DNA from 3 places in the Vallitalea maricola genome. Region 2 is predicted to be linked to each of the others. Evidence: predicted binding sites of a transcription regulator. Region 2 holds the regulator's gene; each other region holds the start of a gene.

Region 1 (11,283 bases), on a different contig from region 2:
AATGTCAAATTCGCCTTTTATGCCTCTATAGAATACTGTATCTGGTGGAATAGGACCTACAACATTAAGATGATTCATTTCCTCAATTGCAGGGATTATGATATTCTTTTCCTGATTTCCAAACAAACCATTTTCACTTGAATGAGGATTAATTCCTGCAACAGCTATTCTAGGTTCTCTGTTCAATATTTTTTTCATATTATCGTATGCAAGTTCTATCACTTTCTTGACACGCTCTTTTGACAATGTTCTTATGGCATCTTCCAAAGATACATGAGTGGATACATGGATGATAGACAGCTTTTCATCATATAGATGCATGGCATAATCTTTAGTTCCACATTGTGTAGCAAATATTTCTGTATGGCCAGGGAAATTATGTCCAGCCATATGTAATGCTTCTTTGTTGATTGGTGCAGTTGTTACAGCTCTGGCTTTTTCGTCCTTCACATGCTGTATAGCTGAAATGATATATTCATAAGCAGCGTGTCCACACATACTACTTAATTGCCCAATCTTATATTTCTTCATTTCAATATTATCAAAATCAAGGACATTAAGTATTTCACTTGAATAAATTGCTTCTTCTACAGCATTTATTTTATTTAATTTGTATCCAGTCATTCCAATGCCATCCTTAATTAGAGATAACACCTTTATATCACCAAATACAATAACTGGTAATTTACTTACTGCTTTATCCTTAAAACAACTCAATATAATTTCTGGCCCTATACCAGCAGGGTCTCCCATTGTTAAAATAATTGGTTTAACTTTCATTATACTCACCTCAAATAATCTAATATATCGCTAAATGTTTTTCTGTTGCCGAAAGCTCCTGCCTTAGTTACTACATCTATGTCAGAATACTTCTCATGTACAAATCTTCCCACTGGTATTGCTGGAAGAACTTCATTAATTATCTTCATACCTTCAATATCTAAGTAATTAGCAATTTTTATTAATGTATCACCGCCTGTAATAAATAACCCCGATAAATTATTACTTGCTTCATTAAGTATTTTACCTGTGATTTCACCTAATCCTTGAGCAATAAACTCGCTGGTTTCATACTTATTAAGACCTTGTGTCTTTGCGTATTCACATGCTGTTTGTATATCTTTTTTATCTTTCGCAGTACGTATGACAATGTCTTTTTTATCACATATGAGCTGTAGAATGGTCTTTAGCATTATTTCTTTTTTAGTATCATCAAAAAAATCTTGTATAGAAATGTCAATTATATGGATATCATGAAGTGTATTAGCATAGTTAATCTGTTCTCTTGTAACATCACTGACACTTCCGATTATTGATAATATAGATTGACGCATCTTCAATTTAAAAGCATCTGTAATATATTCAGCAAGCCCTGCTGTCCCTACAATTAAAAAATGCAAATCAATTTTTGCAATCATTTCTGAAAGCATTTTCAAATCAAAGTCAGACTCTGCATCAAAAACTACAATTTCTGTTCCTTTATTTCTTAAATCTATAAGTCTTTTTTGGAGTTGTTCTTTAGTATAATCGCAGTCTTTTTTAATAACTTCAACTTTCCTTGAACATTGGTTTGCAATTATATCTGGAATATATGATTGCATTACAGGTGTTTTGGGGTCTTTTGCTATTTCAGTTTCATGTAAAAATTTATCATTCACTATTACATGTCCATCTATAGTTTTTCTACCATTTGATGGTAATGCAGGGATTACAACAGCAAAATCATACCCCATCCCCTTCATACATCCATCAATCTCAGCTCCAATATTACCTCTAAACGTAGAATCCAATTTTTTGTATACCAATACATTATCTAATTGTTTTATTTTGTTGGATATTTTAATTGCTTTTTTATATGCAGTTTCTTTATCATCAAATCTACTTTCTGTATCAAATACTACTACATCATTATCACTTATATTACCCATCAATTGATTAATATTGGTTGTAACAACAGTATGTAATCCTTTTTTGGCAAATTGAACTCCTGTATCATTAGAACCAGTAAAATCATCTGCAATTATAGCCAACTTCATATCTTATTCCTCCTTATCTTTTTTCCTCATTCTTTTTCTTATAAATGAGGTGAAGACAGGTGTCAACAATGCAGTAGTTATGGTTGAAGCAGCAACTTGAGCAGTTGCAATACTGGCAACAGCTGCTAATGAAGGGTCTGCAATAGCTACAGCTTCAGGTGTCCCTACAGCATTACCAGCTGTACTTGATGCAGCTGCACCAGCTATTCCACTACCTCCAGAAGCTCTGTCAGCCAGTACATTGAATATACCACCAATAACTGTTGTCATAACACCAAGTAAGATACCTGCGAATCCTGCTTTGATTATAGTTGTAAAATTAAGTCCAGCTCCTAGAGCAAAAGCAAAAAATGGAATTAAGACTGGTCCGCCTTTTGTTAGGAATTTTCTCATTTCTTGATCAAGATTACCGATAATCATACCAAGTACTATTGGAACAATAACTCCTACAAGAGTTATAAATGGTATACTTGCTATCCCAGCAGTACCAAGTGCAATCATTGTAAGAAATGGCCCGTCATTGATGGAGATAACCGAAATGGCTCCTACATCGGTTTCATCTCCAAATTCACCTACTAATGCAGCATATAATCCACCATTGGTATTTGTCATAGCTGCAATTATCGCTAATGATGATAAACCGAACAAACCATTAGCTGGTAATAACTTAGATACTAACAAACCAATTCCAACACCAATTGCAAATTTTGTAAAAGTTATTGCCGACCCTCTAATGATAGCTTTTGGTGCTGCTTTGAAGTTCAATCCGGCACCCATGCAGAATAGAAATACTCCAATCATCGGTCCAGCTCCTGTTGCAATAGCAGTTGTAAATCCCCCGATTTTTAATGAAGCTGGAAATAAAGTGTTGATTATGGCACCAATTAGTAGTGGGATTACCATCATACCACCAGGAATCTTTTCAATACTCTGTTTAATCTTCATACTATTCTCCTTTCAATATACATTCTTTTTTTGAATGTTTTATGATAATATTTTAATATAAATTGACTATATTGTCAATGCATTTTTCTAAATATCATAATAATCAGCTATATCTTTAATCAAATATAGAAATAGAGCTGTGACAAAGAATGTAATATATTCTTTGTCACAGCTCTATTTTATATGTACGTTTTGCTTAATATTAAATTAACTTAACTAAAAAACAACTGCAACAAAGTCATAATACACTGTTCTTTGTTGCAGTTTATTCTAATCATTATATTTCCATTTTAATTATTTTTTAACTTAGAGTCTAGATTTATAATCTTCATATTCAAACCCTTTTATAACTCTAATTCCATCATCATTCATTATAGATATTGAAGGTAAATTAATACCGTTGAACATATTATTTTTTACCATTGTATAATGAGCCATATCAGTAAAAATAAGCTTATCTCCAATTTCTAATGGTTGATTAAATGAATAATCTCCAATTACATCACCAGCAAGACAAGTCATGCCACCTAGTCTATAGGTATATTTTCCTTGACCCTGTAACTTCGAATCAATAATATGTGGTCTATAAGGCATTTCAATTACATCTGGCATATGGCACGCTGCTGATGTATCCAGTATCGCTATGTCCATATTGTTTTTTACGATATCCAATACACTTGATACTAAGAAACCACAATTTAGTGCTACAGCTTCACCTGGCTCTAAATATACTTCTAGGTCATAAGTATTTTTCATATGCATTATTAAACTAATCAGTTTATCCACATCATAATCATCTCTAGTAATATGATGTCCTCCACCAAAATTAATCCATTTCATTTGGTACAAATATCTACCAAATTTTTCTTCAACTACTTTTAGCGTTCGCTCTAAGGTATCAGAATTTTGTTCACACATGGTATGGAAATGTAAGCCGCTAATACCTTCTAAATCGTGTCCTTCTATATCTTCCAATTTAGTACCTAACCTTGAATTAATTGCACAGGGATTATATATCTCTGTCTCAACTTCTGAATATTCTGGATTAATACGAATGCCACACTTAATTTCCCTGTGTGATCTATCAACTTTATCTTTGAATCTATTATACTGATAGATTGAATTAAATACTATATGATCTGTTATAGATACAATTTCATCAATCTCATCATCTCTATAGGCTGGAGCATATATATGAACTTCTTTATTCATATACTCTTTTCCAAGCTTAGCTTCATATAAGGAACTAGAAGTAATTCCAGCTAGATACTTGCTTATTAAAGGAAATACCGAATACATAGAAAATCCTTTTAATGCAAGTAATATTTTAGCTCCTGTTTTTGCTTGTATTGATTGTAAAAGTTCAAGATTCTTTATAAGTAGTCGTTCATCTAACACATAAGAGGGTGTTTTTATGCTTTTTATCAATGCTTTGTCTCTATCGTTCATTCTGTCACCAAACCTTTACATTTACTATTAATCAACTAACTCAGGTTTAAAACTTTCATTCCATGGTAAACCTTGTTTGTTTAGCTGCTCCATAAATGGATCTGGGTCAAATTCTTCTACATTATAAACACCTGGTTTTTTCCATTTGCCCTCAAGTAATAATTTTGCTCCAATCATGGCTGGTACTCCTGTTGTATAGGATATAGCTTGCGAACCAACTTCCTTATAACAAGATTGATGGTCACATACATTATATACATAATAGCTAACAGGTTTTCCATCTTTGATACCTTGATAAATACAGCCAATGTTTGTTTTTCCTTTAGTACGAGGTCCAAGTGTTGCTGGGTCTGGTAAAACGGCTTTCAAAAATCGAAGGGGCTGTATCTTGACACCATCTATTTCAATAGGCTCTATACTAGTCATCCCAACATTTTTTAATACATTCAAATGAGTTATATACTTTTCTGAAAATGTCATGAAGAACCTGATTCTCTTAATACCAGGCATATGAACTGCTAATGATTCCAATTCCTCATGATATAAGAGATAAGCATCTTTTTCACCTATCTGGTCAAAATTATAGACTCTTTTTATTTCTAGAGGGTCAGTCTCAACCCAATCCCCTTTTTCCCAATACCTTCCATTAGCACTAATTTCACGAATATTGATCTCTGGATTGAAATTCGTTGCAAATGGATATCCATGGTCACCACCATTAGCATCAAGAATATCAATATAATGAATTTCGTCAAAATAATGTTTTAATGCATATGCACTAAATACACCAGTCACTCCTGGGTCAAATCCACATCCTAAAATAGCAGTTAAACCAGCTTTTTCAAACTTCTCTTTGTATGCCCACTGCCATTTATACTCAAATTTTGGGATATTTGGTGGCTCATAGTTTGCTGTATCAAGGTAATGAACTCCTGTTTCAAGACATGCATCCATAATTGTTAAATCTTGATAAGGTAATGCCACATTTATAACCATCTCTGGTTTGTATTTATTAATCAGCTTAACAATTTCATCTGTATTATCTGCATCAATCTGTGCAGTAGTAATTATTGTTTTACCACCATCAAATTTCTCTTTCAATGCATCACATTTTGATTTTGTTCTACTAGCAATCATTATTTCTTGAAATACTTCTGGATTTTGACAGCATTTTGCAACAACTACATTAGCTACTCCTCCAGCTCCAATTATTAATACTCTACTCATATAAATGCTCCTCTCTTTTTGACATGATTATTGCTACTTCTCTAAGAGTTTTTGCTGCTACAATATTAGATACACCACTTAAATCATAATGAGGCGATAGTTCTACTATATCAGCCCCAACTATATTAACATCTTTTAGACTTATAATGCCATTTATCAATTCATTAAAATCAACACCACCTGGTTCAGGAGTACCCGTACCAGGAAAAATACTTGGATCCAAAACATCCAAATCAATAGATAAGTATACAGGGTCATTACCTACAATTGATTTTACTTTTTCAATACCATCCAAATTGAATGCCTGTAATTTTGTATATTTGCGAGCAAACTGAAATTCCTCTTTTGTACCTGAGCGAATACCATATTGAAAAATATATCCATTATTAAGAGTTTCATATATTCTCCTCATAACAGTTGCATGAGATAATTTCTCACCTAGATAATCACTTCTTAGATCAGCGTGAGCATCTAGATGTACCACATGTAGATTTCTATATTTTTCTACAAAGGCTTTTACAATAGGATAAGATATTAAATGCTCGCCACCTAATGTTATTATTTTTTTATTATCTGTCAATAGACTCTTTATATTCTCATGAATACAACCCATTGTTCTTGACGTACTTCCTATGGGTATTTCTATATTACCGACATCTACATAATTATAATCTATCATATCTTCATCTTGATAGGGACTATATGTCTCTAGACCATCAATCTCAGTTCTTACTCCATCAGGACCGAACCTGGTTCCTGGTCTATTGGAACATGTCCCATCAAAAGGAACACCACATATCACAATATCTGCATCATGATATATACTATTTATACCTTCGTATTGATAGATAGATTTTTTGTCTAACATAAACATACTTAATCCTCCATACTATCTTTCGTAATACGTGTAGCCTCTAAGTCCTGCTTCAAAAGATTCCATAATACTCTTTCGTTCTTTCGCTGTAATCAGACCAGCTTTTACAGCTGTTTCTGCATTTTCCCTAAAACTAGCTCTCAAATCTTTTGTATTATATTCTACATATGATAAAACATCTTCTACTGTATCACCTTGAATCTCATTTATAAATTCATAAGAACCTTTTCCATCAAGTCTTATACTAACTACATTAGTATCTCCAAATAGATTATGCAAATCTCCTAGAGTCTCCTGATATGCTCCTACAAGAAAAGTACCAATATAATAATCCTCTGAAACTCTTAACTCATGTAGCGGCAAGGTTTTCTTAACATCATGCAGGTCAATGAATTTATTTATCTCACCATCACAATCACATGTTATATCTGCTATTACTGCATTCCTTGTAGGTTCTTCATTCAATCTATGAATCGGCATTATAGGAAATAATTGATCTATTGCCCAGCTATCTGGAATTGATTGAAAGACTGAAAAATTACAATAGTAAATATCTGCTAGTGCATCATCTAAATCAATTAATTCCGATGGTACAAACTTCAATTTATGAATTTCGTTAGAAACTCTATATATCAAATCCCAATATATCTTCTCTGATAAAGCTCTTTCCCTTAAAGAGATATTGTTATGATTGAACATATCTTTTATCAAGTCTCTATAATAAAGTGCATCATTATAGCTTTCTTGAAGGTTTTTAATACTAACATTCTTATAGACCTCAAATAAGTTCTTGATATTTTCAGGTGTTTCCTCAGGCAACTCTTCTGGAATATCGTATTGTTCAAACTTAGTTACATCTAATACATTAAATACAAGTATTGAATAATATGCTACAATGGCACGTCCTGATTCAGTTATAATAATAGGATGATTGATGCTGTCCTTATCCATAACAGACATAACTGCCTCAATTACATCAATACAATACTCATCTATATTATAATTTCGACTACTTGTAAAATTAGTGTTCGAACCATCATAATCAACAGCTAATCCACCACCTAGATCCAAGTAACCCATTGGTGCTCCTTCTTTAACTAATTCAGCATATACTCTTGCTGCTTCAAGAACTGCAACCCTTATATCTCTAATGTTAGGAATCTGTGAACCTAAATGATAGTGCATTAATTTCAGACACTCAAGCATTCCCTTTTCTTTCAGATAATCTAGTATTTCTATGACTTGTGACATATTAAGTCCAAAAATACTTCTATCGCCACCAGATTCAGTCCAATGCCCACCAGCTTTTGTTGATAATTTTATCCTAATACCTATATTTGGTTTTACACCCAATAATTTTCCTCTGTCCAGTATTAGTTCAACTTCCCCTGGCATTTCTATTACAAAAAATAGGTTATATCCCATTTTGATAGCATACAAGCCTAAATCAATAAATTCAGAGTCTTTATAACCATTACATATAATATTAGCTTCTTTGTCCTTCATCTCAGTCATCACTGCAATTAGTTCAGCCTTACTACCAACTTCAAAACCATGATGATATCTTTGACCGAACTTAGCAATCTCATGTACTACTTGCTGCTGTTGATTAACTTTAATTGGATAGACACCTCTATAAGAACCTTTATACTCCAAAGATTCAATTGCATTGTTAAAGGCATTATTCAAGGAAGATATCTGTTCATCCAGTATATTTTCGAATCTCAATAATACAGGCATATCAAATCCTCTATCTTCAACTCCTTGAATTATATCTATAAGGCTTACACCACTACTTTCTTTTGTAAAAGGATTGATGATTAATTCACCAGTTTCAGATATGGTAAAATAATCTCTTCCCCAATTATTTACTCCATATAATTCTTCTGATTTTTTTATATCCCATCTATTAAGTATTTCTTTTCTCTTCATATTACCCTTTCTCATTTCTATATTTATAATTCAAACAAAAGAGGCTACGCCTCGTTCCATGTAAGAAAAGCGACTAAAAAAATAGTACACTTTTTATTTTTACTGTATTTCCCAAAGCTGTACTATAAATATTTTTGTAGACAAAAAAAGCATCACCTCTATATATGGTGAACTCAAACATCAACAATATATAGTTCTTAAGTTCATACTGTCAAATATATTCAAGTGCTAAAATATTAGCTTAATAATGGTCATACTTTCCTTCATCGTTATTATATTTTACTATTTTTCCGATAAGACCAACTCCTTTTTACAAATACTATACTATTAATATCTATTGCTATTTTGGCTTCATTATACGTGTTTTTTTTCTATTTTGCAAGTAAAAAATTCATCATATTTGATATCCATTTTTTTGTACACTAATTTAGTTCATTAAATAATCATATCCATATTATAAAAAGCACTTTAAAATATTTTAAATACTAAAAAGTGCTTTATTGGTATTAATTTTTAGCAAGAGCTTTTACTGCTTTATACCCCTTCATATCCACATATAGTTCTCCAGCATATGGATTTCTTTTGGTTTTCACAATCTTATAAATCATGAACACAAGTACAGAAACATTGGCTACCAATGCAGCAAAACTCCATATGGTTAAAGCTGTAGTATTATATGTTGATGAAACCGCAAATCTACCTTTATCAATAAATGCAGGGAAAGTCTGTGCAAACATACACCATAATGCTAGTGTTTGAGCACGATGCTGTAACCAAGCACCTTTTCCAATGGTAAACGCACATACAGTAGGAGCTAATAGTAAAGCAAATCCACAATACCAAGCATGACCTGGCAAACAGTTGTATGTATAAGCGAAATTCCAGATATCATAAGCTACAATCCAGAACCACATCATATCCGGCCATAACATATCCTGACTTTTATCTTTCTTGGTTATTTTACGGATACATATTCCGAACCAGCCAGTGATGGTAATTATATTAATAATTCCAGCTGCTCCGTTCATATAATTCCATGCTCCCCCAACTACATACATTGCTTCATCAGCAAGAAAACCCCCATTAACGTAATTGGCACCAATTTCAATGTCACGTGCTACTGCTTCGCAAATATTGATTGCAAGTATAAGTGGTGGAAAACAAAGAGCTATCCGATTATTGTAAAGATGCCATTGTTTACCAGTCTTCTTGCTCTTTCCATGTAGATGCCTGATACACCAAAAACCAATACAACCTGCAGTAGAAGAATATACCTTAACAAGATGAAACCAGTCTGTATATGTAGTATCTCTTAATACCGTAAACCAAAGAACAGAAAGTACAATAGGCAAAATGACAAAGGCTGTAAACCCACTTGTTTTAGACCTCCTTGTTACCTCGTTCAAAGCAAATAATACAGCAAATACTAGTATCCAGACAAGCCAAACAGAAATTACGGACGCACCGCCTTCAAAATTAAATGTAAACATTTTAACGCTTCTCCTTATATCAATCTCTACGTTTATTATTAAGTAGTAAACGCAGGCTATAAAATGTCATGCGTCTCTTGGTTATACCATTATAGAACGTATGGCCTTTGTTAAAATTATAACATTGATATATTTTGTCGTCAATAATTTCGGTTTTTGTAGTATATTTTCTCTATAAGTTACATATTTTGATATTATTTTTTGGTTATTATTTAATTACTCAACTTTTCCACTTTAATTAGCTTATCTGCATAGAATATTGAAGTAAGAAAGTTGAGTTAATTATTACTTTTTATCTGCATTATTTAAAGCATCCTTAACACCATCTATAATTCCCTTTGATGAGAACGATGCTCCGCTTACAGCATCAACTTCAGTACTTTGTTTATCAATAATTGTATCTGGTATAATACCATATGCTCTATTAAACCACTTTCTATCATCATTTTGTTCTGTAACTTCCACCGCGATAATCTGTTCATTCTTTACTGTTATCTGAACTATTATGATATCTTTAAAACCATCACCTTTACCTGTATAGACACCATCCGCTATACCTGCAGCATCTCCTATGTTTTTAGTATCTTCTTCAGTTATAACTTCTGACTCATCAGAATTAGAAGGTACTGTTTCAGTCTCTATCTGTTGATTTGTTGCAGTCTCTTGAGATTTAGGTTCAATGAAAACACTATGTACAATAAAAGCTATAATCAATATTGATACTGTTGCAGTAAGAGTACCAAAATATTTCTTCTTCTCATTTTTGGTTATAACCATTTTTCCATAACTTAGAGCACCTTCTGCAGGGCAATTTGTTATACACTTGAAACAGTTGATACACTGAGGTGATCTTAAGTTCCCGCATTTTGATACCTCTATATTCATAGGACATATATTATCACATTTCTTACAGATTACACATATAGATTCATTCCTCTTGATTGTTAAAGGTCTAAAGATGCTAAATAAACCATACCTAGCACCTTGGTAACAGAAGTAATTACAAAATGGTCTTTCATAGAATAAACTTACAATTGAAAAGAAGCTTATAACTATAATTGCACCAATGGTTATCATATTAAATGATAACAACCTTAAAAAGTTAGCCCTAGGGTCAAATGCCATTATATTAAATATTGAATCCGATGCAATTATTAATACAAGTCCAAGAATTATGTATCTAATAAATACTAAAATCTTATGTATGAGCATTGGCATTTTTCTTTTTTTAATACCTAATAAACTTCCTATCTTACCGAATATCTCCTGTATAAATCCAAAAGGACAAATCCAACCACAGTAGAATACTCCTGATAAAAGAGCTAAACCT
Region 2 (11,283 bases):
TAATTCATCTGCTTTAGATAAATGAGTATAAATACCTTCAATTTCAATATTAGGCAAATTATATATATCTTTGATTATACTAACAGATTCGTCATTAGGTACAAAACCAATTCTACCCATTCCAGTATCCACTTTAATATGTATTTTACCTCTTTTACCAGATTCACAAGCTATATCTGATATATTTTTAGCTGCTATATAATTATATACAGTCTGAATTAAATCGTATTCTACCAGTTTTTCAGCTAAATTAACCGGTGTATATCCTAGAATCAGTATTTGTTTATCAATACCATTTTTTCTTAGGCTAATACCTTCTTCTATAGTCGCAACAGCAAATCTTTCAATTCCACAATTAATTAGTTCTTTTGAGATAGGAATCGCACCATGGCCATAACCATCTGCCTTCACAACAGGCATTAATGTACTGTTTGATGATATTCTATTTTTGAAATTAGTTATATTATGTATTATTGCATCCAAGTCTATACGGGCATATACTCTTTCGTACATTTTCACACTTTCCTCCAAATATTAAACATTCTAGTTTACAGTCTCTATTTTATTGTATTAAAACACTAATATTATACTACTTATTGTAATTTAAAGCCAGTAATGTTGTCCTTAGCTTTATTAATTAAACTTAGATAGTATTATAGACCATAAACTTATAATAGTATACCTTTATTTATTTACAAATAGAATATTCATTTACAGTTTTTAATTATAAAAATATAGTTAGGATAGTATAATTACTTTCCTAACTTATTATAAAACTTATATATTATATTATTATTCATTAAGACTTGATTTAATTACATAAGGTATATTACATATTATATCATTAGCAATAAGCCCATGTTCTCCTTTATCATCTTTAGCCTTATCACCAGCTTTACTATGGATATATACGCCTAATATTGCGGCATCTGAGGCATTTAATCCTTGTCCTAACAATGATACAATAATACCTGTTAAAACGTCTCCAGAACCAGCTGTGGCCATTCCTGAATTACCATATATATTAATATTAACCATTCCATTAGGAGAAGAAATTATTGTTCTAGCACTTTTCAAAACACATGTAATTTTATAGTTCTTACTAAGTTCTACTGCTACTTTTATTGTATTATTTGTAATCTCCCCAATATCATAATCAATAAGCCTTGACATTTCACCTAGATGTGGAGTAATTATTACCTCACATTTTCGATTATTCAATATTTCTTTGTCTTTTGATAAGGCGTTAATTCCATCAGCATCAACAACTATGGTCTTATTAAAATTACTGATTACAATTTCAAGTATCTCTCTTGTAATATTGTCATTCCCAAGTCCTGGTCCTATAGCAATAGTATCAGCCCACCCAAGCATTTCTAATAGTTTTTCTTTGTCTTCATTGGATATATTAATATCAGCCCTGCTATAAGTCTCTACAACTGCTTCTGGCACTTTTGTCGTAACTACACTAGACACAGACTCTTCAATAAATGTCTTGACTAATCCTGCTCCTGTACGATAAGCCGATAAAGAAGTCAAAACGGCTGCTCCTGACATTTTGCTGGTACCTGCAATAACTAAGACTTTTCCATAAGAACCTTTATGAGACATCTTTACTCTATTAGGTATAAAATATCTTGCTAGATTATCATCCATTATTGTGGTGTGAGAATTAATTCTTTCTACAGATATATTAGGTATACCTATATCTGTAACAACTAGATCACCTACATAGTTAGCTCCAGGATATAAAAGCAAGCCCACCTTTGGCAAACAGAATGTAACTGTCTTATCAGCACACACTGAATCCCCTAGAATCTGACCATCATCAGAATTAACTCCAGAAGGTATGTCAATAGCTATTCTATAAGCATTCGCTCTATTTATAATCTTAATAGCTTCTAAGTATTTTCCTGTTATCTCTCTACATAGACCAGTTCCAAAAATAGCATCATAGATGACATCGCAGTCATTAACTATATTTTTGAACTCATCAATCTGTTTATCATCATAGAATTCATGTATATCAATATTTAATTGTCTAGCTATATCATAGTTTATTTTGGCATCACCTTTAATTTTGCTAGAATCCCCTATTATGATTATAGAAACTTTTACATTATTACAGCTAAGTATTCTACCTATTGCAAATCCATCTCCGCCATTATTTCCTATGCCACAGCAAATAACAACATTATTGCTCTCTTTCAGTAACTGTATAGTTTCACTAACTACAGACATTGCTGCATTCTCCATTAAAACAATACCAGGTATACCTATCTCTTCAATAGTATACCTATCAATTTCCTTCATTTCATAACTTTTGACAACCTTCAACCCAAATCTCTCCTTTTAACTAAGTTACTCCCCTAATGCAATAGCTGTTACATTATCCCTTGAATGTGATATTGACACATGTATCGTAGAAATATCAAGTTGTCTCGCTAAATCCTTAGCACCATTATATAAAACTACATAGGGCTTGCCTTTATCATCACGTAAAACCTCAATATCAATAGGAGTAAAATGTACAAATCCTGTCCCAAGGACCTTAGAAACTGCTTCTTTGACAGCAAAATTACCAGCTATTGTTTCACCTCTATAATTTTTAGTTTCAAATAATTTATTTTCGTTGGATGTAAAATATTTTTCCAGGAATCTTTTATTGAGAATCGCCTTTTCTATTCTACTGACTTCAATAATATCATTACCTATTCCTTTTATCATTTACTTCCTCCCAGATATTTTTTATCATATAATTCAATGATTTCATATCCTACTAGATCATGCATATAAGAATACATCTTATCATATTCTTCCTTCGCTTCTGTTTGTCTGACAGCTTTTTCTTTTAATTCTGCCCTAACTTTTTCAATCCATTCATTTAATTCATCTAATTCATTCTTAGTATTAAACATTCGCATATAACAATCTTGCATTGTATATTCTAACAATTCTTTATTAGTCGTTTGAATTTCTCTTGGCATATTCTCCATTCTTGATTCCATCTTATCTATCTTAACTTTTATGTCATTGATATATTTCTTGCTTTTTTCCATTTCGCCTATTGCTTTATCATCTTCATCTTCTATGGCTTCTTTCATATTATCAACTATATCAACCATCATTTTCTTTTTAAGTAAAGTATATTCCTTCAAATCGTTAGTAAGTTGTCCTTGTTCACCAAGGAGTTTATTAAGCTTTTTTTCAAGTTCAACTATTTTTTTTGGTTTTCTATTATTTTTAAATAGTTCATGCCATCTATTGTCCAATGTTAATATATGTACTTTTTTTTCTATATTAATTGGCTTCTCTATCTTTTGCTTTGAAAAAAACATGCTTTCACGTCCTTATTATTTATATATACTTAATTTAAACCTACTTAGTAATATAATAAAAATTTTCTATATTAATTATATCGTAACAAACTCTTATATTCTATAGCACAATATAATTAAAAGGTACCCATATATATGAGTACCTAATACCTCTAAGAATAGTTATTCATTCTTAAAAACATAAATTACAGACGCTTATTTATATTCTCTCTTTGATATTATATGACAGAGTCATAAGACTATCCAACAAATGTACATTTTCAACTATAACATTTTTATTGGATAATTTCAGGTCAATAGGAGCAAAATTCCATATTCCTTTTATACCATAACTAACTAAGTCATTAGCAACTTTTGGTGCTTTTTGCTTAGGTAATGTTAAAATTGCCAAATCAATACTATTTTCTTTTATGAAATTTCCCATTTCATCTAAATCCTTAATCTCAATGCCTCTTACAGTTATACCGATAAGCCTCGGGTTAACATCAAATAATCCTTTAACTTCAAAACCTCTTTTATCAAAATTAGTATAATTAGCAAGTGCTTGACCCAAGTTTCCTGCTCCAACAATAATTGTATTATATTTATTCTCAAGACCAAGTATCTTACCTATAGCGTTATATAAATATTCAACATTATAGCCGTAACCTTGCTGACCAAAACCGCCAAAATTATTTAAATCTTGTCTTATTTGAGAAGCTGTTACACCCATTCTGTTACTCAATTCTTTGGAGGAAATCCTTACAACATCGTTTTCTAATAAGTCTCCTAAGTATCTGTAGTATTTTGGTAATCTTTTAATTACCGCTGTTGATATTTTCTTTTGTATCATATAATCAATCCCCAATCCTTGATACTATTTTGGAACTTTTATACAAATAATTATATATGGTTGTTAAATCTATGTCAAATAATCAAATGCTGATAAACCCTTATTGTTTATGTATTATCATAGTATAAATTATTAACACAAATCCTATATTTAGTAAATATAGTTAAAAACAATCAATTGTTTATTGTATACAATCTATATTTTATAAATTATACCATAAAACTCTGGTATTTTACCAGCTTTTTCTAGAAAATTATACTTATAAAAAATTTTAATATCCTAAATTTCATACATATTTGTATTCCATAAACGCTGTATGTTACTTGCAACATATAAAATGGATATAAAAAATTAATTCTATACCCTTTTTTAATTGTTAAGTTTAATTATATATTTTTTAATATAAATACCTTGATATTACTATTAACTTAATATATTATCTATAAAAATTCTTTTCCTAAATATTTATTAATAGCATCTTTAGTTTTTTTTGTATAGTTTGCATCAGTGTATAATATTCTTTGTATTGTTCTTTGAGATAAATTGGATTCTTTTGCTAGATCCTTGATAGTTATTTTATTCTCAACCATATAATTCCCTAGCTCTTTTCTCTTTATCTCGTCTTTTTTGTATTGTCTATTGTAAAAATAAGTAGTATTGACCTTAGAACTTATTTGTCCTAATTTTCTTTTACGTTGGTAATCAAGACATTTTTCACATTGCTTAACACCTCTAATAAGTGATTCTTGTGATAGAGGTTTACCACACCTTATACATTGTTTTCTCTCCACACGAGCTTTTCTCAATTTTTTCATATAACCTGCATTACGACTCAAGTCATCATCCCCTTTAGAAAAGTTCTTTTATCATATATATGTTGTCCCAAAGAAATTTATTCTTATGTATGAACAAATAGGTTACTTCTCGTTTGGCAAAGAACTATCACAATAGATATTTATATATTTACCAAAAACCTCTAATTTTAAACCCTTAAACTTTTCAAAACCAGTGATTAATGGTATCATAGTATGGTAATTTTAATATTATAGGAGGCAACTATGATTTTATCATGTAAAAATATATGCAAAGCATTTGTAACAAATACAGTACTAGACAATGTAAACTTCTGGCTGGAAAAAGGAGATAAAGCAGCTATAGTAGGTATTAATGGAGCCGGTAAATCAACGCTGTTCAAGATTATTACCAATGAATTAGAAGCAGATTCAGGACAAGTTATAATTAATAGTTTAACAAAACTTGGCTACCTATCACAAAATAGTACTCTATCATCGGAAAAAACTATTTATGATGAAATGCTATTAACATGCAAAGAAATAATCCAAATGGAAAACACCTTAAGAGAATATGAAGTAAAAATGTCTAAGCTAGATAATGATAGTGAAACTCTAGATTCACTTATGAAATCATACTCAAATCTACAGCATACTTTTGAACTTAATAATGGATATAGCTATAAAAGTAATATAAAAGGTGTGTTAAAAGGTCTAGGATTTGGTGAAGAAGATTTTACTGCTAATATATCCACCTTATCAGGAGGACAAAAAACGAGGGTAGCTCTAGCAAAAATACTTCTTGAAAAACCAGATATATTACTATTAGACGAGCCAACTAACCATCTAGATATTAAAGCATGTGAATGGTTGGAAGGTTTCTTATGTAATTATCAAGGTACTGTTATAATTATCTCACATGACCGTTATTTCCTTGATAAAATAGTGAATAAGGTTATAGAAATAGAAAACACTCAATCACATATTTATAACGGTAATTACAGCTTTTATATCAAGCACAAAGCCATCAATCAAGATATTGAAGTCAAACATTATATAGAACAGCAAAAAGAAGTAAAAAGGCAGGAAGAAGTAATTCGTGAACTTAGGTCCCACGGTAGAGATAAACTTATCAAACGAGCTCAAAGTCGTGAAAAACAACTACAAAAAATCAATATGATAGATAAACCTACACTGATTAATGATAAAATGAATCTTAAGCTATCACCAAGGGTCATAAGTGGTAATGATGTACTTACTGCTACAGATGTATCCAAATCCTTTGATAATAAACACCTATTTTCTAATCTTAATTTCCAGATTAAAAGAGGTGAAAAAGTAGCACTCATTGGAGATAACGGAACAGGTAAAACAACATTATTTCGTATAATAAGTAATGGGCTAACTGGAGATACAGGCACTATTTCTCTAGGCGCCAAAGTGAACACTGGTTATTATGACCAAGAACATGTTACCCTAAATGGAGATAATGATTTGATTGAAGAGATATCAGATGCTTATCCTAATATGAATACAGGTCATATACGCAATACATTGGCTGCTTTTTTATTCACTGGTGATGACGTATTCAAAAAGATATCTAGTCTGAGTGGTGGTGAAAAAGGCAGATTGATACTTGCAAAATTAATGTTGTCAAATGCTAATTTCTTGCTGTTGGATGAGCCTACTAATCATCTGGATATCATATCAAAAGAAATTCTTGAATCAGCTATTAAAAATTATACTGGTACTGTTCTATTTATTTCTCATGACCGTTATTTTATAAATAAAATAGCAACTAGGGTATTAGAACTTACTCCTAATAAATTAAACAACTACTTAGGAAACTACAGTTATGTAATAGAAAAAAAACAAGAAGAAGAAAAACAACGGTTGTTGGAGCTAGAAAATAGTATGAACAATAAAAAACAAGAGGATACACCAATTGCTACTTCTAACAAACAAGACTGGCTAAAAAGCAAAGATGAACAAGCGAATAAGCGTAAACTTAATAATCAAATCAAAAAAATAGAAACTGATATTCATGAAATTGAAAATAACATTAAGGCGATTGATGAAAAGTTATGTCTAGAAGAAATATATACTAATGCTGAAAAAGCCGAAAAGCTTCTTAATGAAAAAACTCATTATGAAAATGAATTAGAGAATTTATATGAAAAATGGGAGGAATTACTCGGTTAGAGTAATTCCTCCTTTTATATTATTTTCCTATTATATCCATTAATTTGTGGTCCACAACGTTCTTTAGGGTGTTTTTAACGTGTAGATTAGTTAATTCCTCTACTTTATTTTCATCACCCAATTTTATGGCTTCTACAATCGCTTTATGTTCTTCAACTGATTTTTTAGCTCTTGCCTCAGATGAAATTGAAGCTCTCCTTATTCTTTGAACATAATGGTGGAAATCTGATAAAACATGTTTTAATATTTTACTATGTGAAGCTTGGTATAACACTTCATGAAATTTGGTATCTAATTCATAAAGCTGATCCAAATGTCCTTTTTTATAATGAAATTCAGATAAATAAACAATTTCTTCTAGTAATTCAAGTTGTTCTTCATTTATGTTAGTAGTTGCCCATCTAGCAGATAGTCCTTCTATCAATGACCTTATTTCATATATATCTTGTATATCCTTAGCATCAATTCCAGAAACTACTGCACCTTTGTTTGGTATAATTGTTACAAGACCTTCTAATTCAAGCTGCCTTATCGCTTCTCTTACGGGAGTTCTACTAACTCCTAATTCTCTAGATATCTGTGTTTCTTTTAAAGGTTCACTATTCTTATATCTACCCTTTAATATATCTTCTCGTATTTTGTTAAAAACTCTGCCTCTTAAAGAGTATTTATCAGTTACTTCTTCGTGAAGATTATACTCGCTCACTGGTGTGCCTCCTCTTATTTATAGGATACACTTATTAATATAAAATCTTCCAAATATTAATTGTGCATGCTATATATATTACACTAATTCTCTTTTAAATAATATTACAATATTAACCTTATGTAAAGTATAAATAAAAATTCCTATGCAACATATATATTATACACATAATCTATAATTTTTCAATTGTTTTCATTAAATAATTTGTAAATTCTTCATTTGTCGCTCCAGTATCTCTTCCTGTTATAACATATTTTTTCTCTGTATTACAAATTTCAAGAGCTTTATATAGTTTATCTGCCTTCCTCGTATAACCGATATGATTTAATAACATACCCGCAGCTCTAATAATACTTGAAGGATCAGCATAGATATCTCTACCTTCATCTACCATTCTAGGTGCAGATCCATGAATAGCTTCAAACATAGCATATTTCTTACCGATATTTGAACTTCCAGCTGTACCAACTCCGCCTTGGAATTCAGCTGCTTCATCAGTTAAAATATCTCCATATAGATTAGGAAGAATCATTACTTGGAATTGTGTTCTTCTTTTTTCATCTACTAATTTAGCAGTCATGATATCAATATACCAGTCATCAACTTCGATACCTTCATATTCTTTACCTATTTCTTTACAGATTTCCAAGAACTTACCATCTGTAGTTTTTACAACATTGGCTTTTGTTACTACTGTAACTTTGTTTTTACCATTTTTCTTAGCAAATTCAAACGCTGCTCTTGCAATACGTTCTGCTCCGCCAGTAGTGATAACTTTGAAATCTATAGCAATGTCTTCATCAATATTAATACCCTTGCTACCAAGAACATATGCACCCTCTGTGTTTTCTCTGAAGAAAGTCCAATCGATTCCTTTATCAGGAACTTTAACAGGACGAACATTAGCGAATAGATCAAGTTCTTTTCTCATTGCAACATTAGCACTTTCAATATTTGGCCATTTGTCGCCTTTTCTTGGTGTAGTTGTTGGTCCTTTTAGTATTACATGACATTGTTTTAATTCTTCTAGAACATCATCTGGTATAGCTTTATTAGCTTTTGCTCTATTCTCGATTGTTAATCCATTAATAATCTTAAAAGTAACTTTCTTACTCTTGATTTCATCTGCTAATAAATACTCTAATAATCTATGTGCCTGATCAGTTATAGCTGGACCTATTCCATCTCCTCCAACTACACCAATTACTATAGTATCTAATTCATCATAATTGACAAAATCGCCTTGTTCCTTCATCATTTTGACCCTAGCTTTTTGTTCTTTGATAAGTTCTTCAAATTTATTCATATAATCCATGCCTATTCCATCCCTTTCTTAATAAAATGTCGTTTATTTTATAAAATTGATTTTACCGCCAGCAATAATCATTTTTAATTCTTTATCTGATAGTTCTATATTCATTTCATAATCAAGTTTTTTAGTCTTATTATGAACAATTACTTTTCCTGCCTTTACGCTCTCTATTACATTATCCATTGATAAATCATCATCAAGACTGATAGTATCATAATCTGCCATATTAATAAATGTAAGTGGCAAAATACCTGAATTGATTAGGTTAGCTTTGTGAATTCTTGCAAAACTCTTAGCTAGAACTGCTTTTATACCTAGATACAATGGAACTAGTGCAGCATGTTCTCTACTGGATCCTTGTCCATAGTTGTCTCCACCAATAATCATTCCTCCACCATTAGCTTTTGCTCTCTTAGGAAACTCTTCGTCACATGGTGTCAAACAATAGTTAGCCAAGTGAGGTATATTAGATCTAAATGGCAATAACTTAGCATTAGAAGGCATAATATGGTCTGTTGTTATATTGTCTTCTACAATAATTAAAACTTTTCCTTCAACCTCATCCTTAAGTTCTTCATTAAGTGGGAATGGTTTAATATTTGGTCCTTTTACAACTTCTACTTTACTGCCATCTTCTGCAGGTGGTACTACCATATTGTCATTAATATAGAATTTATCTGGCATAGCAACATTTATATCAGTAGTACAAGTAGTTGGATCTGTCAATTTTCCAGATAATGCACTAACCGCTGCAGCCTCTGGACTAAGTAAATAAGCTCCTGCTGAAACTGTTCCACAACGTCCTTTAAAGTTTCTATTGAAAGTTCTAAGTGTAACTGCGTCTGTTGCTGGAGCCTGACCCATACCTATACAAGGTCCACATCCTGATTCTAATATTCTTGCACCTGCAGCTATCATATCAGCTAATGCACCATTAGCAGCTAACATATTAAGCACTTGTTTTGAACCTGGTGCTATAACTAAGCTCACATCTGGATGAACTGTTTTACCTTTTAATATCTTAGATACTTTCATCATATCAAGATATGAACTGTTGGTACAGCTTCCGATACATACTTGATTTACTTTTAAATCTTTGATATTGGATATTTTTTCTACGTTATCTGGACTATGAGGCATTGCTACTAGAGGTTCAAGTTCATCTAAATTGATATTTATAGTCTCATCATAAGCAGCATCTTCATCAGCTTTTAATTCTTTCCATAGTTCTTCTCTATCTTGAGCCTTTAAGAATGATAGAGTTACATCATCACTCTGGAATACTGATGTTGTAGCCCCAAGTTCCGCACCCATATTAGTTATAGTTGCTCTTTCTGGAACGCTAAGAGTACTAACTCCTTCTCCAGTATATTCGATTACTTTACCAACTCCACCTTTAACAGTCATGACTCTTAATACTTCAAGGATAATATCCTTTGCTGTAACAAATGGTTTAAGCTTTCCTGTTAATTTAACATTAACTACTTTTGGCATTGTAATATAGTATGTTCCGCCTCCCATAGCAACTGCTACATCAAGACCACCTGCACCAATAGCAAGCATACCAATTCCACCACCAGTTGGGGTATGGCTATCTGAACCTAATAAAGTTTCACCTGGCACACCAAATCTTTCTAAATGTACTTGATGACATATACCGTTTCCTGGTCTTGAAAAATATACTCCATGTTTATAAGCTACTGTTTGTATGTACTTATGATCATCAGCATTCTCAAATCCTTGTTGCAACATATTATGATCAATATAAGCAACTGATCTCTTAGTCTTTACTTTATCAATTTCCATTGCTTCAAGTTGCAAATAAGCCATTGTACCTGTAGAATCTTGAGTTAAGGTCTGATCTATTTTAATACCGATTTCACTACCTGGAATCATTTCACCTTCAAGTAAATGATCTTTTATTATCTTTTGTGTTAAATTTAAACCCATTGTAATTCCTCCTTATCTATTTTTTAAGTAGATTAATCTACAAAAGTAAGAATGATCTCTTAAGCAAACTTTTTACTATATATGCAAAAAATTTTATATATATTCAATTATGGTATTATTGTATACGATTGTACTTAGAATGTCAATAGTTT
Region 3 (11,283 bases), on a different contig from region 2:
AGAAGTAGAGAAATTTGTATTTGACATGAGATTCAATGGTGGAGGAGATTCTCGTATTATTGAGCCACTAATTGATAAACTTGCTAAAAATAAAGCTATCAATACAAAAGATAATTTGTATGTAGTTATTGGCAGTGATACTTTTTCATCTGCAATACTTAATACTCTATCTATGAAAAAAGAAACCAATGCGACACTTATCGGTAGTCCAACTGGAGGTAAACCAAACCATTATGGTGAAATAAAGACTTTCAAATTACCCAACACTGGTATTACAATCCAATATTCTACCAAATATTTTAAACATAGTAATAATGATGAGGATTCTATATATCCAGATATCAATATAAAGTATTATTTAGATGATTTTATTAATGGTGTAGACCCAGTGATGAATAAAATTATGAAAAAGTAAATTCGGGATAATATATGTATTGAAATATCCACTGCTGTAATATTGTACTTGCGATTTATAGGTATGAAAGATAGGACATAGGGTTAATCTATAAATATATACAATAACAGCAGAGGAGGATATTTATGAAAAAGAGAAAAATTATAGGACTATTATTATATTTTTGTTTAGCTATAGGTTTATTGTATGGATGCAAAAGTTATAGCGAAACAACATCTAGAGATAAAAGTACCCATACAGCCATAGAGATTAATAACGAGGATAATGATTCAGAGGATATAGAAAAGTCACAGGATGATGATAGAGTAACATTGACTCTAGTAGAGAAAGATTTTATGCCGTCTGATCCTGACGATTTAGAGTATATTGATGAAATAAATTCTGCATTATCAAAAAATGGAATAAAAGCGAAGTTAGAATTAGTACAGCTTCCTCAAGGAAGTTATTCTGAAAAATTAGATGAATTGATTGCTGACGGTAATATTCCTGATATCATGTGGTTTAGGGATGAAATTGATAAAAAATATGTTGAACAGGGTATGTTAGTTGATTTGACGGATTATATTAATGATTCAAAAGTATTGGGTAAAGCTATGGAAGAATACAATAAATCACGTATAGATTCGTATCCATATTTGTTAAGGATAAGATATAACACACCTAAGATAGCAGTGGTCAGAAAAGATTGGTTAGATGAGTTAGAATTACCAATTCCTGAGACGGTCCAGGATTATTATACTGTATTAAGCGCATTTGCTAACAGTGATTTTGATCATAATGGTGAAAAAGATACTTATGGCGTAACAGTTACAGGAGATACAGATAGACTTGATGATATTTTCAATGCTGCTTTTTCAATGCCTACCACTTGGATAAAAGACGAAACTGGTAAATATATCTATTCAAAGGTAAGTTGGTGTGAAAAAGAGAAATTAGCTTTTTATCGTAAATTGGTAGAAGAAAAAATACTTGATCCAGATTATGCTGTAACTAAATGGGATTCTATGGAGGAAAAATTATATACAGGAAAAGTCGGTATGGTTATAGGTTCAGCAGGAAAAGTCATTGAAATCTATAATACCAAACTTAGAAATGCAGGAGTTGAAACTGATTTGATACCCCTTGATCCTCCTATAGGAAATAGCGGCAATGGATTAGCTCCAGTAGATGTTACAAGAGAGGATAAAGGTTTTGCAATATCTACTCAGTCTGAGCATAAAGATCTGGCTTTTAGAGTACTAGAATTTATGGCTTCTGATGAGGGACAATTATTAGATAGACTTGGAATTCAAGGAAGAGATTATACAACAGATAATAATGGTAATATTACACGTACTAAAAAAGGTGAAGAGTGGTATGCCAGATTTTTTGATGTACCCTCATGGGAATCACCAATTCCATTACTGTCTGACATAGCTCAAGAATCCCTGAATATAGCATCTAAATATTACACTGAAGATATTAATTTTGAAATTCCTAAGGAGTATAGTACTAATTGGGATGAAATGACCAGTCTCTACAAAGAATATTCCTATAAAATCATCAATGGTGAAATAGATATTGAAAAATTTGATGAATTCGTTGAAAAATGGTATAAGGCTGGTGGAGAAGAAATTACAGAGTTAGCACAGGAAAAGCTAAAATAAATAAATTATAAATGGGGCTGTCGGATAATACATTTTTGGAGAAGGCTACAAGTCTTGGAAGATGTATTATCCGACAGCCCATTAAATTTAGTTCATAAACAGACTGCCATAATCGGATAATAGATCATCAGTAATTTACAATATTTCCGTTTTCGTCTATAATATTACCATCTTTATCAAAATATGTTGTTACTAAAACATTTGTAGGTATCTTAACTTCTCCTACAACAACCTCTCTCTTCCATTCTTTTACATTTTTTCTGAATTGCATAGTTTCTGTGTTTATTATTCCCATTCTTATCATATTATCTAGGAAATAATCTTCGACTCTTTCTTCTGTTCCATCTGCTAATGTATAAATATTTCCAACAAAACCATCATGAAAATGCCCTGGAATTGGTCTTCCTAAATCACCACCACCGTTACAGATACTGCATTCATTGACATGTCTTACTCTTATGATATCAATGTATTTCTGAACGTTAACTAATTTTTTTACATCAATAAGTGAACGATAGGTTGAAAATTGGAATCCAACTCCTCTTTCTGCTTTAGTACAATTAGCAGGAGCATTCCCTATTGGAAAACCATAATTAAAACCTTTGCTATAGCTTTTTGTAACAGTATTTCCTACTGTTTTGGTAATGGTCTGTGAATGACTCGTACTCACATTTGATGAAAAAATTTTGGATATTTTTATACCCAAGGATACAGATACAGATGTTGTATTTGACTCAGAAGTAGAAACAGAATGGGATATAGAAACTGTTTCATTTAATGTTCCTGAGAAATTATCTGTTCTATAGATAGTTCCAAATCTCTTGTAATCAACAACTGGGTCATCATCTGAAGGGCCTTTAACTAATTTTGTTTCTCTAACTCTAGCATAATAGTCTCCATTATCATCAGTATATTTAACATAACCTGTATTTGAATTTTCATCATAAGGTCCTACTATGTAAATTGGGGATGACTTCACTAATGGTTCAACAACACTGGACTTTGTAATTGAACTAGCTCCGTGCACTGATGATACAGGCAACATAACTAATAAAAGCACCACGAAAATATTAAACAATTTTTTCATAAAAACACTCCTCTAATAATTTTTAAATAAAATAATATAAACCACTATCTATTCAAGAATTCACATCATATATATTCAAACTTATGAAACAAGTCCTCATGCAGCTTGTACCATTTTTAAAAGGGGATTATCACACTCCTTAATAATATAATCTAGCAGCCTGTAATTATATTATACATATAATTAGATTAATAATTTGCCGAAATAACTGAAAAAAGCTATAAATTTTTTAAAATAGCTAAATGTTTAGAAAAAGTGCTAAAAAAAGAGATTAGAGGGAGCTAGACACTATTTTTATATAGCGATTAGACCTATTTTATACGACTAAATAAACCAAAAAATTCAATAAAATTAACGTAAATCAAAGAAAATTATCTTTTGCTAAGGGTATTTGTTACTTATTCCAAGCAAAAAGTATATTACTAAATTTATATAGTAAAATATATACAAAAAGAATTGTAAATAAAATGGATATTTGTGTAGCATTATTTTAGAAATCATGTATAATAATAAGAGTAAGAAAACCCCATAAAAACCTATAAACCCCCAAAAATTTATTTTTTTAAATACCTTCTCCTTAAAGAAGACAGCGATCGGTAGCTGTCTTCTTTTTACTGTCTATCTTTACTAACATACTAAATATTATTTCAATCCATACTAAACTAAATATCTATTTATTCCATATAAGTAATGATATAAATTATGACATAAATAACGATACAAATAACGGTATAAATAACCATATATATAACGATATAAATAACGAGTGTAGGTAGTATAGGGGAATATGAAGCAGTGAGCCATGGACGGCGAACTCAGCCCTTTAAACACGGACGTTTAACGGGCTGACGAAATATTCCCCTATACTACCTACACGACCGTTAGCCACTAAATCACTTCAATTAACTTAATATTTATAATTTCTTTTGTTCTTTTCTATATAAAACCCCAATAAAAAATGCTATAACCAAAGATATAAACGGAATGACCGACATCAAAAATCTAAACGCACCTGCTGGATTAGGACCTGGATTATCCCCATTAACATATCCATACAACACCCCAATCAATGCAAATGCTACACTTTGAAAAACTCCACTAATCCTAATAATAAATCCATAAACACTAAGATAGATAGCCTCTCTTCTTGACCCTGTTTTTTCAGCATCTTTATCAATAATCTCAGAAGTAATTACCTCACCACTAATTAAAACACTGCAATAGCCTATGCCTAACAGCATTCCAGAAATAATCCCTGTAGTAAAATTATACGAAAAACCTAACGGAATTACGGTTATCCCAATAACCGCTACACCTATCAACCATGTCTTTGAAGCACCTACTTTTTTAACAAGTTTAGTCCATATAAGCACAGCTGGAATAGCTATAACGAATATAGAAGCCATCATTATAGATGTTTTATTAGAATCCAACCCTAGAGAATATTTTGCATAAAATGGTAAAGCTGCTATAAGCAGACCAAATACAAACTGTATGAAAGTATAAGCAATAGAGTAGATCCAAAATAATTTATTGCTAAGAGTTTCTTTGAATGCCTTAATAAAAGGTATTTTCGGAGTATCAATCAGAGACTTATCCTCATGACTACCAAGTATAGAGTACAACAATATCACAGCACCAATAATGCCATATACTACAGCCATCATAGTAAACCCAAGATTTTTATATAATATTGGAGTTACAGCCATACCAATGATTGTACCAATAATTCCAAAGATTTGCTTCAATCCACTGGCTTTTGCTCTTAATGAGTTTTTTCTGAATAGTTCGGGGAAAAGTGCACCATAATTTCCCCATAAAATAGTTGCAAAAGTTTCATACAAAAAAATAATTATAGTAAAATACCAAAAAAGTCTATTTCCCTCCATAAAACTTGAAGGTGTAGAGAAAACCATGATAAAAAATATTATGTAGAAAGGTAATGCTCCAATGAGCCAGGGTTTTCTTCTGCCCCATGTAGTACGAGTATTATCTGATAAATAACCGAATAAAATATTATCTACAGCATCCCAAACTGAAAATATACCTCGTCCAATTGCTGCTAAACCTACTGCTAAATTAAGGGTATCCACATAATAATACATGAGAAAAACAGTGAAAGCTTGACTAGGGATTTGCAGACCGAGCATGCCTAATGAATACCTTAATGTTGATACTTTTGTTTTATTGTAATGTGATTCATTCAAATTAAAATCATCTCCTTTAATAAGTAATTGATTGTGAATATTATAACTAAATCCTTTACAGACTCAATTATACATCAATAAATATAACAATATCAATGATATAATTAAAACGCATAAACTTTCTGTTGATTCATTTTTTTGAGTATGATAAGATAATATTTAAGTGGTTTTATAGTTAAAGGAGGAGTTATATTTGGTAGCGAGTACAATATTTAAGATACCTAGCATAGAAGATGCTGGTAAAATTTTGTTTGTACAGCCTCATCCAGATGATAATGATATTGGTGCAGGGGGTACTATTGCAAAATTATCAAATAATGGTTGTGAAATATATTATTTAACTGTAACAAATGGAAGTATGGGAACTGTAGATCCATTAATGAAAAGGGATAAATTAGCTTATATAAGAAAAGAAGAACAAGAAAAGGCAGCAGATATTCTTGGGGTAAAACAAGTGATTTCTCTAGGTATTGATGAATTGACGAATATCCCAGTTACAGATATGGCGGGTAAAATAGTTAATGTTATAAGAGAAATCAAACCAGAGATTGTTATAACAGTTGATCCTTGGTTGATGTATGAAGGTCATCCAGATCATATAAAAGTAGGAAAAGCTACAGTTGAAGCCTGTTTATTTGCATTATTTCCTCATTACCCAAGTAATGAAGAAGGTATTACTTATGAGAGTTTCAGTGTACAAGGTATAGGTTTTTACCATACTACATATCCTAATACGATTATTGACATTGGTGGTTATTTTGAAACCAAAATCAAAAGTATAGCTACTCACATAAGTCAGTTCAATAAAGATGACCTGAATATGATGAAAGATTATCTAAGGTTAAAAAGTAAACAAATTGGTGAATCCAATGGTTATAAGTTAGCTGAGGGGTTCAAAATTTTTACTCCAAAACATATGCATTGTTTTGTAGATGCAGTTAAAATATGATTGAAATTCAATATTAGTTAAAATGCATAGCATAGTAATTGTAATTATCATTTATATACTATGCTATCATTTTAAGTAAATTCAAATAGCTATCAGCTTGGAAACGCCACTATTTTACAAGATATGAGGGAGGTTCTTATGGAAAAATCAAGACAGGTATTACAAGATATAGTCAATAATATTGAAAAAGTCATTGTTGGAAAAAACGAAGTAATTAAATTAATGGTAATTTCCTTAGCATGTGATTCTCATGTATTGATAGAAGATATTCCAGGAGTAGGAAAAACTACGTTAGTATCGGCATTGGCTAAATCTATCAATGGTTCTTTCAATAGAATTCAATTTACTCCTGATGTTATGCCATCAGATATAACAGGTTTTTCTATGTATAATCAAAAGAGTAATGAATTTGAATTCCATAAAGGAATTGTAATGGGGAACATCCTTTTAGCGGATGAAATTAATAGAACACCACCAAAAACTCAATCAAGTCTATTGGAAGCTATGGAAGAAAAACAGGTAACTGTTGATGGTACAACCCATGAGCTGCCAAAACCTTTTATGGTGTTAGCAACACAGAATCCTATTGAATATTTAGGTACTTATCCTTTACCAGAGGCTCAAATAGATAGATTCATCATGAAAATATCCATTGGGTATCCAGAAGAAAGTGAAGAAAAGAAGATACTCAAATTATATGAACACAAAAATCCTTTTGAAGCATTGCAACCAGTAGCAACTTGTCAAGATATTATTGATGTTCAAAGTAAAGTTCGTGAGATATACTGCAGTGACGAAATCATGAAATATATTGTCAAGCTTGTTGCTATGACAAGAGAATCAGATGATTTGATATTAGGTGCAAGTCCAAGAGGTTCTTTATATGTTCTTCTTGCAGCAAAAGCTTTTGCCTTGTACGATGGTAGGGATTTTATTATTCCAGATGATGTAAAAGAAATCTTTTTACCTGTTATATCTCATAGACTCATACTCAGAAATGAAGCCAAGTTCAATAAAGTAACACCAGAACAAATATTGAAGGATATCATGAAACAAGTAAAAGTGCCTACGGGTGATTACTATGAAAAAAAATAGATTCTATATAATATTATTACTTATAATTGGAATATTAACTTATTATATTGAAGGATACATATTAACAACTGTTTTCTATATTTTATTATTGATACCTATTTTATCTTTTGGGTCAATATTACTTACTTATAATCAATTTCAAGTAAATCATAAGGTGAGTAAAAAGAAAATTGTCAAAGGAGATAAGATTAATTATACTCTTACATTATATAATACTAACAGCTTAGTTTACTGTCCTATTAGACTAAAACTCAAATCAGATAAAATACTCTTTAAAGACCAATTTGTAACTCCGACCATAGTTCTATACCCGAAAACTCAAGAAGAGATAGTAATACCTCTTAGATGTAACTATAGAGGTTATTATAGATTGGGTGTTAAATCCATTATAATAGATGATTATTTCGGACTTTTTTCCAAAGAATTTAAGTGTCTTGATACTGTGAAAATGATAGTTTATCCATCCATAAAGAATTTGACCTATTTACCTAATACCCATATGGATGTTGATGAAGTAACCGATTCAAGTAATAAGACAATGGAAGAACAGAATAATATCTCTTATATTAGAGAATATGAAAAAGGAGATACATTAAATAAAATCCATTGGAAATTATCCTCTAAGTATAATGAACTCATGGTTAAACAGTATAGCGGTGAAATTAGTAATGAAGTTAATATCATATTAGATTCTAATAAGCATTATTTTGATTATGAGTTGAATATAGCTTTAGAAGATAAAATGATTGAGACATGTGTAATGTTTATAAATTATCTTTTGATTCATAATAATACTGTTAATTTCATATTCAATGATGTAAGAAATGTTTCTATAACAGGTAAAGAATATAATGATTTCCAAAGGATATATGAGGAGTGCGCATTATTAGAATTCACACGTAAGTTTGATTTTGGAAAATCAATCATAGAATATTATTATAGAGAAAACAAAGACATGTTCATTAATAGTAATCAATACATTATTACATCTAATATAAATAATGACTTAATTAAAAATCTGAAACAACTAAATATACAAAAAATAAGAATAACGATTGTATACATATACTTGAGCAATAATAAAAATAATGAGTGTTTAGAAAAACTTAATGCAGAGGGTTATAGAATAATAAACATTTCTTATGATAGTGACTTGGATACGCTGGTAGAAGGAACTTCATTATAAGTGAGGGGAAATTATGGGGAAATACTTGAAAAAAATAATTGATGCTATTTTATTTGAGCTTACTAAGATACTCATGGTCTATAGCATAACAATGACTATAATAGGTTTGATGTGGTATGAGATTTCTTATGTTAAGTTATTTGCAATAATAATTATTACATATACAGCATTATCGTTGATTACACATAACATGAAGTTTCTATTGGTGAGTATTGTAAGTATGACGTCTCTAATGGTAATAGGCTATGTTGTATTGGTTTTGTCTAACAATCTATTGGATTTTATGTCAAAAATAAATAGATATTTAAAATTATATGATGATGCAATAGTAAATGGTTCATTGTTAGAAGTGAAGGACCAGATTATTCCTATAATGATAATTGTTTTTATTACCTGCTTAATTGTAATATTGATATCAAAATGCAGATATTCTTTTATAGGTTTATTTGTTACAGGATTAGCAGCATTTTTAACAGCTTCATTTGTTAGAGGATATTATAATGTTGCTGGTTTCTATATTTTTATAGTAGCTTTAATCACTAATTATTTTTATTATTTTTACATTAAGAATATAAAGAATAAAGATAATCAAGGGTTTTACCTTCTGGCGTTGAATTCAATATTATTCTCTATAATTCTTGTTTTCCTGGCTGGAAACTTATATAGAATAAAACCTCAACCATTAATGTTTATATATGATATTGGTATGGCTGTAGAAGAATATGTTGACAATATAAAAGAAAAGAATGCTAGAAAAAAAGTATCAGATAAATCAGGTGGAAAAAATGGATATAATGAATTTTTAGACGAAGAGAAGGATCAAGAGGCAGTTGAATATGAAAGTACTGACATATTGAAACCTAAAGTTGAAACTACTAGCAAGTCGTTATTATATGTTTATACAGACCATCCAATATATCTAAGAGGTAGTGTTTGCAACATATTTGATGGAAAACAGTGGGATTATTATGTAAACTATAGCTTTGAGATTAATGATATGGAGGAACATATTTTTGGATTGAAATGGTTAACCAAAAAATATATCAGGGATGATTCTGTTTATAAGGAGTACAGAGATGTAACCAATAGTTTTTTTGATGAAGAAAAGGTTGGTATAATATATAAAAATATTGTCACAAATATACTTTTTACACCAACTAATTTCATTTCTATATATGATAGTAATGGCAATAATTCAAATGATGTTTTCAGATACGATGCAAGTGAAGTGGCTAGATATAATAAGGTTCTTAAAAAAGATTTTACATGTTCCATAAATTATCTAAAACCTAAATATAACATGGAAATGTTTCAGAACATGTTAAGGAGAAGCAAAGAAGGATTATATGATAGTTTTGGGAATTCCAGCTATAAAGAAGATTTAACCAATAAAGCTAAAAAGATAAGACAAGAATATATGCAGATTCCAGATGGTACAACAGATAGAATAATAGAATTAGCTAAGAATATAGCAAATGGTCATAATAATGATTATGATAAAGCTAGAGCAATTGAGATTTACCTAAAATCAAACATTGATTATTCATATTCAACGGACCTGCCTGATGATGGAGAAGATATTATTGATAATTTTTTATTTAAAACAAAAAAAGGTTTCTGTACATACAGTGCAACTGCAATGGTTATTATGCTTAGAAGTGTGGGTATTCCTGCTAGATATGTAAAGGGATTCGTAATTAGAGAAAAAGAAAAGGAAGATGCAGATAATATATTATTCCAAAATAATAATAAAAAAGAAGAGGAATCCAAGAATAATAAACGAACTGTTACGGGATATAATGCTCATGCTTGGGTTGAAGCTTATTTGGAAGGGTATGGCTGGTTGCCTTTTGAGCCTACAAGTGGTTTCAATTTTGTTCAGGAGACAAAAAAGATTGACTACCTTAACAAGCCACAGACAGAGGTTGAAGATACAAAGATAGATGATTTGACTAATAAAAATGTAAAAGAGAAAAAAATTCCAACCAGTTATATAATAATTTTCTTGATAACATTCAAGTTAGTGATAAGTGTTTTATTGATTACATCAAGACTTAGAAAACGAAAGCAATATTATGAAATCAGTACTACACCTAACAAGATAATAAAACTGTTTACAAAAATACTCATGTTGATGGATTTTGTGGGATATAAGAGATATCCTAATCAAACTATTAGAGAATATGCTAAAAGTATCAACGGACAACTTGATGTAGAAGGATATAATCTAATGGAGTTAACCAAGATATATGAAATTGCTTGTTATAGTAAGGAAGTAATTGAGGATGATAAATTAGAGTTGTTCGAAGAATACTATGAAGTAATAAAAAATATTGCCAAGAAAAAATCTAATATTATTATAGTCGGATTAAAATTATTTTTCTATAATATGAAATAGATATTATAAAGGAATATAATTAGAATAAGCAATCTTCAAGCATTTGGAGGTTGTTTATTTTAATAGTATTCTTATGATAATCAATGATGCCTTTGCTTTTCATAAGGGCAAGTTCTCTAGAGAGAGAAGGTCTTGTAACTCCTAATGTTTCCGACATTTCTTTTCTTGATATATTAAGTTCTATATATAGGTTCTGTTGTTTCTTATACTCTGAGAGTAGGAAATCAGCTATCTTCTGACGCATGTTTTCATAGGAAAGATTTCTAAGTTTTTTATTGAGTGTAAGTATTTTACTAGATA

The links. The regulator Rex, encoded in region 2, represses fermentation and respiration genes when NADH is low (regulators of the CRP and FNR family bind a similar motif). The targets are predictions, from matches to a motif close to ATTGTTAANTANTTAACAAT.
Region 1: AACQ14_RS04965 (DUF5692 family protein) is a predicted target of Rex. The motif match lies at 10,060-10,079, and genes of this name have one in related genera.
Region 3: AACQ14_RS09030 (PIG-L deacetylase family protein) is a predicted target of Rex. The motif match lies at 5,386-5,405, and genes of this name have one in related genera.

Annotation. Positions count from the first base shown of each region.
Region 1 is NZ_BTPU01000013.1:50,400-61,682, forward strand. It holds gene pdxA (4-hydroxythreonine-4-phosphate dehydrogenase PdxA) at 1-780, opposite strand, end outside; gene AACQ14_RS04935 (four-carbon acid sugar kinase family protein) at 786-2,036, opposite strand; gene AACQ14_RS04940 (2-keto-3-deoxygluconate permease) at 2,040-2,981, opposite strand; gene nspC (carboxynorspermidine decarboxylase) at 3,288-4,430, opposite strand; gene AACQ14_RS04950 (saccharopine dehydrogenase family protein) at 4,458-5,657, opposite strand; gene speB (agmatinase) at 5,650-6,531, opposite strand; gene speA (biosynthetic arginine decarboxylase) at 6,547-8,463, opposite strand; gene AACQ14_RS04965 (DUF5692 family protein) at 8,970-9,953, opposite strand; gene AACQ14_RS04970 (4Fe-4S binding protein) at 10,239-11,283, opposite strand, start outside.
Region 2 is NZ_BTPU01000007.1:20,231-31,513, reverse strand. It holds gene alr (alanine racemase) at 1-519, opposite strand, end outside; gene AACQ14_RS02660 (NAD(P)H-hydrate dehydratase) at 793-2,337, opposite strand; gene acpS (holo-ACP synthase) at 2,362-2,727, opposite strand; gene AACQ14_RS02650 (coiled-coil domain-containing protein) at 2,724-3,338, opposite strand; gene AACQ14_RS02645 (redox-sensing transcriptional repressor Rex) at 3,538-4,170, opposite strand; gene AACQ14_RS02640 (helix-turn-helix domain-containing protein) at 4,611-5,006, opposite strand; gene abc-f (ribosomal protection-like ABC-F family protein) at 5,229-7,163, shown strand; gene AACQ14_RS02630 (GntR family transcriptional regulator) at 7,183-7,869, opposite strand; gene AACQ14_RS02625 (isocitrate/isopropylmalate family dehydrogenase) at 8,042-9,184, opposite strand; gene AACQ14_RS02620 (aconitate hydratase) at 9,218-11,131, opposite strand.
Region 3 is NZ_BTPU01000027.1:62,337-73,619, forward strand. It holds gene AACQ14_RS09010 (S41 family peptidase) at 1-415, shown strand, start outside; gene AACQ14_RS09015 (extracellular solute-binding protein) at 541-2,061, shown strand; gene AACQ14_RS09020 (hypothetical protein) at 2,189-3,148, opposite strand; gene AACQ14_RS09025 (MFS transporter) at 4,063-5,355, opposite strand; gene AACQ14_RS09030 (PIG-L deacetylase family protein) at 5,549-6,304, shown strand; gene AACQ14_RS09035 (AAA family ATPase) at 6,443-7,399, shown strand; gene AACQ14_RS09040 (DUF58 domain-containing protein) at 7,386-8,585, shown strand; gene AACQ14_RS09045 (transglutaminase-like domain-containing protein) at 8,611-10,983, shown strand; gene AACQ14_RS09050 (Crp/Fnr family transcriptional regulator) at 11,003-11,283, opposite strand, start outside.